Variovorax paradoxus: one gene and its partner. The protein of the gene in region 1 purifies or fractionates together with the protein of each later gene. This does not show direct contact. Links are inferred from orthologs where the notes say so. Each region holds a gene or a part of one and is shown on either strand. Other genes may lie near its edges.

Region 1 (3,155 bases):
GCCGGACGCGGCCCATGCCACGCCGGTGCGCGAAATGCTCGTGAACGGCGACGAGGGCGGCCGCGTGCAATTCAACGCCGTGCGCCAGAAGGTCGATGCGCTGGCCTGGATCGTCGACGTGCCCGCGCTGGAGCAGCGGCTGGCCGACGCGGTCCGCTTCCAGCCCCAGGTCGAGATCGTGGCCGAGCCCGTGCCCGCCCCGCTCACCGTGGTGTGCGAGGGCAAGGCCAGCACCACGCGCGATGCGCTGGGCGTGAGCTACGCGGTGACCCGCTATCCGCAGCATGCGATTGCGGCGCGGCTCGAGGCCGCCCAGTCGCATGACGGCGTTGCGCGCCAATGGTTCAACGACAAGGGCGAGGTACTGGCGCTGCTGCCGATGGGCGGCGCGCACGGCCGTTCGCTCGCGCTGGTGTGGTCGGTCGATCAGCTTCGCGCGCCCGCGCTGCTGGCGCAGAGCGCCGAAGAATTCAATGCCGCCGCGAGCGAGGCCAGCCACGGCGCGCTCGGGCCCCTGCAACTCACGAGCGAGCGCGCCGCCTGGCCGCTCGCGCGCGCCATTGCCGACCGCTGGACCGGCGCCATGCCCACCCCGGCGCAGGGCCCGTCCGCGCCTTCGTCGCAGTCCTGGGCGCTGGCCGGCGATGCCGCCCACACGGTGCATCCGCTCGCGGGCCAGGGCCTCAACCTCGGCTTGGCCGATGCCGCCATGCTGGCCGACGTGATCAAGCACCGCGACTACTGGCGCAGCGTGGGCGACGCGCGCCTGCTGCGCCGCTACGAGCGTGCTCGCCGCGCCGACGTGCTGCAGATGAGCCTGGCCACCGACGGCCTGCAGCAACTTTTCTCGCACAGTGCGGGGCCCCTGCCCGCGCTGCGCAACTGGGGCATGCGCGGCTTCGACCGCACGCGCCTCCTCAAGCATTGGATCGCCAACCAGGCGATGGGCTTGAAGGCATGAATCCATCGACCGGACTTCCAATGAAACTCGCACGCCACCTTCTTTTCGCCGCCTGCACGCTGGGTGCGGCCGTCACGGCCCTTGCCGGCGAAGCCGAGATCCGCAAGAACCTTCCGGCGCGCATTCCGCAGTTCCCGGCCATCGACGAAGTCACCAAGTCGCCGCTGTCGGGCCTTTATGAAGTGCGCGTGAACGGGTTCCAGATCTACTACACCGACGAGCAGGGCAACTACCTGCTGCAGGGCAACCTCATCGACGTGAATGCGCGCAAGAACCTGACCGAGGAGCGCATCGAGAAGCTCAGCCAGGTCTCGTTCGACAAGCTGCCCGTGAAAGACGCGATCAAGATCGTACGCGGCACCGGCAAGCGCAAGCTCGCGGTGTTCGAAGACCCGAACTGCGGCTACTGCAAGCGCTTCGAGAAAGACATGAAGACGATCGACAACGTCACCGTCTACCTGTTCCTCTACCCGGTGCTCGGCCCCGACTCGGCAACCAAGTCGCGCGACATCTGGTGCAGCAAGGACAAGGGCAAGGCCTGGGGCGACTGGATGGAAACCAGCGTCAAACCCGGCGCCGCGGCAAGCAGCTGCGACGTGACCGCCCTGCAGCGCAACGTGGAATTCGGCCGCAAGTACAACATCACGGGCACGCCCACGCTGATCTTCAGCGACGGCACCCGCGCGCCGGGCGCCATTCCGGCGGAGCAGGTCGAGAAGCAACTCACCGCTTCCACCAACTGATGGCCGCGCCAGCCGTTTCGCGGCGCGCCGTGGCGCAGCCGGCCGCAGCGGTGCGCTATCGCATCGAATGCGCGGACCTGCATGCGCACCTGTTCGCCGTCACCTTGACCATCGAAGCACCTGCCGCGCAGCAACGCGTTTCGCTGCCGGTGTGGATTCCGGGCAGCTACCTGGTGCGCGAGTTCGCCAAGAACCTGCAGGGCCTGCGCGCCACGCAAGGGCGCCGCAAGCCCGTGCTGACGCAGCTCGATAAGTGCAGCTGGCAAATCGACTGCGTGCCGGGCCAGCCGCTGGTGCTGCACTATCAGGTCTGCGCCTACGACAACTCGGTGCGCACCGCCTGGCTCGACGCCGAACGCGGCTTCTTCAACGGCACGAGCCTCTGCCTTCGGGTCGAAGGCCAGACCGATGCGCCGCATGCGCTGGACATCGTCGCACCCGCTTCTTCATCTGACGATATGCGGTGGTCGTGTGCCACCGCCCTGGTGCCTTCGAAGACCGACAAGCAGGGCTTCGGCAGTTACCTGGCCGCCGGCTACGACGAGCTGGCCGACAGCCCGGTCGAGATGGGCGCCTTCTGGAGCGCGGAGTTCGAAGCCTGCGGCGTGCCGCACCGCTTCGTCATCGCGGGCGCCGCGGCCTCGTTCGACGGCGAGCGCCTGATCGCCGACACGCAGGCCATCTGCGAAGCCGAAATCCGCTTCTGGCACGGCGACAAGGCAGGCAAGCGCGGCGGGCCGAAGCTGCCCATCGACCGCTACGTGTTCATGCTCAATGCGGTGGACGACGGCTACGGCGGGCTCGAGCACCGGCACTCCACCGCACTGATCTGCAACCGGCGCGACCTGCCGCAGCGCGGCGCCAAGAAGCAGCCAGAGGGCTACACCACGCTGATGGGCCTCATCAGCCACGAGTACTTCCACACCTGGAACGTCAAGCGCATGCGCCCGGCGGAATTCGCGCAGTACGACTACAGCCGCGAAAACTACACGCAACTGCTCTGGTTCTTCGAAGGCTTCACCAGCTACTACGACGACCTGCTGCTGCGCCGCGCCGGCCGCATCGACGACGCGGGCTACCTGCGCCTGCTCAACAAGACCATCAACCAGGTGCTGCAAACGCCGGGCCGCCTCGTGCAGCCGGTCGCCGATGCGAGCTTCGACGCCTGGGTCAAGTACTACCGGCAGGACGAACAAACGCCCAACAGCACCGTGAGCTACTACACCAAGGGCGCGCTGGTGGCACTGTGCTTCGACCTCACGCTGCGGCGCGAAGGCAAGGGCACGCTCGACGACGTGATGCGCCACCTGTGGGTGCAGAGCCGAGGCGGCCCGATCAGCGAGGCCGACATGGCCACCGCGCTCGAGGCCGTGGGCGGACGCTCCTATGCGGCGGAAATTGCGCAGTGGGTGCATTCCACCGACGAGTTGCCGCTCGCGGACTTGCTGCGC
Region 2 (3,204 bases), 5.3 Mb from region 1 along the record:
TCGACCACGCCCGTCACATAGCGGAACCATTGCCCAAAGCCGATTGCATCGAACACTTGGACCATCTGCGGCACGCCGGCCAGCTTGGCGGCGCCCGCCGCGCTGAAGGCCAGCGCCAGAAGGATCCGAATGCCCCAGACAATGCGGCGCTGGGTGGTGGAAAGGGAGGGCGAAGAGGAGAAAAAAGAAGATGAGGAAGTCATGGCTCGAAGGTTAGGGCGGCGCCCATTGATCGACTAGACGGCAGAATCGGGTTGCACTCGTCCACCAGCAGAAGGAATTGCCGCCATGCTCGACCTCAACGACATCGCCATGTTTGTGCAGGTGGTGCGCCACGGCAGCTTTGCCGGGGCCGCGCGGCGGCTCGGTTTGCCGCCCAACACCGTGAGCCGGCGCATCCAGCAGCTCGAAGCGCAACTGGGCACGCGGCTGATGCAGCGCTCCACCCGCAAGCTCACCCTCACCAGCGCGGGCCAGGCTTTTCATGAGCGCTGCGCGGGCGCCGTCGACGGGCTGGTCGAGGCCGGGCAGGAGCTGATCACCGGCAGCCGTGAACCCAGCGGCTTGATCCGCGTGGCGGCGACCGCCGATTTCTTCGACTTCTTCCCGATGGAGTGGGTGTCCGACTTTCTGGCCGCGCATCCGCTCGTGCGCGTCGACTTCGTGCTCAGCGACGCCACGTCCGACCTGATCGCCGAGCAGATCGACATCGCTTTCCGCGGCGGCGCGCTGCCGGACTCAGGCTACGTCGCCCGCAAGCTCATGAACGCCCGGACCGACGGCATGGTGGCCAGTCCCGCGTACATCGCCGCGCGCGGCGCGCCCGCCACGCTGCGGGACCTGGCGAACCATGACTGCGTCACCTCGCCCCATCCGAGCGGCCGCACGATATGGCGCTTGGTCGGACCGGGGGGCGCCGAGGAAGAAGTGCAGGCCGCGGGCCGCTTCAGCGGCAACACCGCACAGGCGCTGCGCAGGGCCGCCGTCGCCGGCCTAGGCGTCGCGCTGCTGCCGCCTACCATGGCGAGGCCCGACCTGGAAGCCGGCCGGCTGGTTCCGGTGCTGCCGGAGTACCAGCGCACGGGACAGGGGCTGAGCGTGCTGTATCCGAGCCGGAAGCACCTGCCGCTGGCGGTGTCGGCTTTCGTTGGAATGGTGATGGAGAAGCTGAGCGCGGTGGAGGCGCTGCCGGAGATGCTGCGGGTGGCGCAGGCCCCATCGCGCTGACCGGTCGATTTCCACAGAAAATGCCCGCATGAAAATCGAAAAAGACACCGTCGTCACCCTCAAGTACAAAGTCGCCGACACCCAGGGCAAGCTCATCGAAGCCAGCCCCGAGCCGATGGCCTATCTGCATGGCGGGTACGAGAACACGCTGCCCAAGATCGAGGAAGCGCTCGATGGCAAGGAAAAGGGCTACCAGACCACGCTGAACCTCGCGCCTGAAGACGCCTTCGGCCTGCGCGACGAGGCGCTGGTGCGCACCATTCCCAAGGCGGAGTTCCCACCGGGCGTTAAGGTGGGCGGCCAGTTGCAGGGGCGGCTCGACGATGGCACCGAGCACGTCTTCACCGTAACGAAGATCAAAGGCCCGGTGGTGCTGCTCGACGGCAACCATCCGTGGGCGGGCAAGGCGCTGCGCTTCAGCCTTCAGGTGACGGACGTGCGCGCGGCGTTGCCGGTGGAGATCGAGCATAAGCACGTGCATGGGGCGCACGGGCACCACCACTGATCGAAGCTCCGATCGATCGATTTTCAGGCAGGCCCGCTGCCTACTTCTTTGCCCAGAACCGCGGCGCCTTCTCGATCTTGTCCAGCGCCTTGCGGCACGCCTTCGCGCCGGCCGCATGGCGCGCGCTGAACCAGCCGACGGCGAACCATGCACGCGCATCGTGCGCAGCGGCTTCGCGGTAGATGGCCATCGCCACGGCTTCGTCGTTGAACTCGCCCAGGGCGTCCTGCGCCGGGCGCAGCCGGTTCAGGTAGCGCTCGGCAGTTGATGTTTTCTTTTCGTCGTCCGCATCGGCGAACAGCGGCGCCACGAACTCGGCCAGATAGCGCAGGCGCTTGAGCCGCTTGCGGGTGCGATGCTGGTCTTCCGTAGGCAGGGACTCGAAGCGCTCGCCGTCGCGGACGACCTGTTGATGCAGGTGCTGCAGCCGTTTGCGCAAGAAGCGGCGGGCGTCGTCGGAATTCAGCGGTAGTGACTGTTCCTGCCGCGCCGCTTCTGCGTGCACCGAGGCGGTGAAGCCGATGAGCGAAACCAGCGCCGATTGAAATGCCGGCGCACGCACGATGTCGCTCGGTGACGGCGCACCAGCCGCTGCTTGATCGCCCGCGAGCGGATCGAACGCCGGTGCCCCCGCGCCGCGCAATTGCGGCTGCGCGAGCTTCACGATCTGCTCGCGATCGCGCAGTGCACCGAGAGCGCGAAAGGCTTCGACCAGCGGCGGCTCCCATTCGGCAGCAGCAAAAAGGCTCCCGCTCGCATCGAGCCCCGCGAGTTCGCGCAATGCGGTGCGCAGCCGGCGGATGCAGATGCGCAGCTGATGGATCTGTTCTTCGTCGATGCTGCCAGCCGCGATTTCGCTGGCGTTGGGCAGCATCTGGGCGAGACAGGACGCAACCACGGCCTGCTGGATGGCACGGCCGTCGAGCGTGTTGTCCTTTTCATCGGCGAACCGGGGCGGCTCGGCCTTGATGGCCGGCACGACGTCGAGCTTTGCCAGCAGGCGCGCGCCGCGTTCCGCCTTGGAGACCGTGCTGAACCAAAGGCCGTGCTGCTGCGACCAGCGGCGCGCCAGCGCAACGAGGCCCTGCACATCGCCGCGCTTGAGCTCGAGCTCCAGTTCGCACACCGGCGATTCGCGCTGCTCGGGCGTGCCCGCATGGGCGACGACCTTGCCGAGGTCGAGCGCCAGCTCCACCACCGCGGCGCCAGCCCCCGTGGTGCGCACGTCGCGCGTCAGCCGAACAATGTCGGTGGACTGGCGCTCGACCAGCGGCGCACCGCTTTCGGCCAGCACCTTGGCGAGCCGCTCGCCAACCGGCGTGCCCTGGTGGCGTTGCGGGTCGACCGTGGGCGATGCGCCGCCCGCCGCGGCGCCAAGGTCGACGTTGTGTTCGAGCCGGTGCAGCGCGTTGTCGCCGGCGGCCTTGACGGTCTGCACCCAGCGTCGCCCTTCCTTGCGCAGGCGCAGCACG

The links.
Region 2: the proteins of QFZ42_RS00635 (region 1) and QFZ42_RS25890 purify together in Escherichia coli (affinity purification with mass spectrometry, with the first as the bait; 2 studies listed by BioGRID). This does not show direct contact. The link is inferred for Variovorax paradoxus from one-to-one orthologs.

What each region holds. Positions count from the first base shown.
Region 1 is NZ_JAUSXG010000001.1:129,215-132,369, reverse strand. Bases 1-2,842 are described here. They hold QFZ42_RS00635 (DsbC family protein), read left to right. Parts: upstream 1-981; coding sequence 982-1,704; downstream 1,705-2,842. Other genes in these bases: QFZ42_RS00630 (M61 family metallopeptidase), read left to right, coding at 1,704-2,842; QFZ42_RS00640 (FAD-dependent monooxygenase), read left to right, coding at 1-961. Also shown: more of QFZ42_RS00630, read left to right, coding at 2,843-3,155. UniProt on the Escherichia coli protein: Acts as a disulfide isomerase, interacting with incorrectly folded proteins to correct non-native disulfide bonds.
Region 2 is NZ_JAUSXG010000001.1:5,453,962-5,457,165, reverse strand. Bases 103-2,993 are described here. They hold QFZ42_RS25890 (FKBP-type peptidyl-prolyl cis-trans isomerase), read left to right. Parts: upstream 103-1,255; coding sequence 1,256-1,732; downstream 1,733-2,993. Other genes in these bases: QFZ42_RS25885 (CYTH and CHAD domain-containing protein), read right to left, coding at 1,773-2,993; QFZ42_RS25895 (LysR family transcriptional regulator), read left to right, coding at 289-1,227; QFZ42_RS25900 (DoxX family protein), read right to left, coding at 103-203. Also shown: more of QFZ42_RS25900, read right to left, coding at 1-102; more of QFZ42_RS25885, read right to left, coding at 2,994-3,204. UniProt on the Escherichia coli protein: Folding helper with both chaperone and peptidyl-prolyl cis-trans isomerase (PPIase) activities. Chaperone activity prevents aggregation of unfolded or partially folded proteins and promotes their correct folding.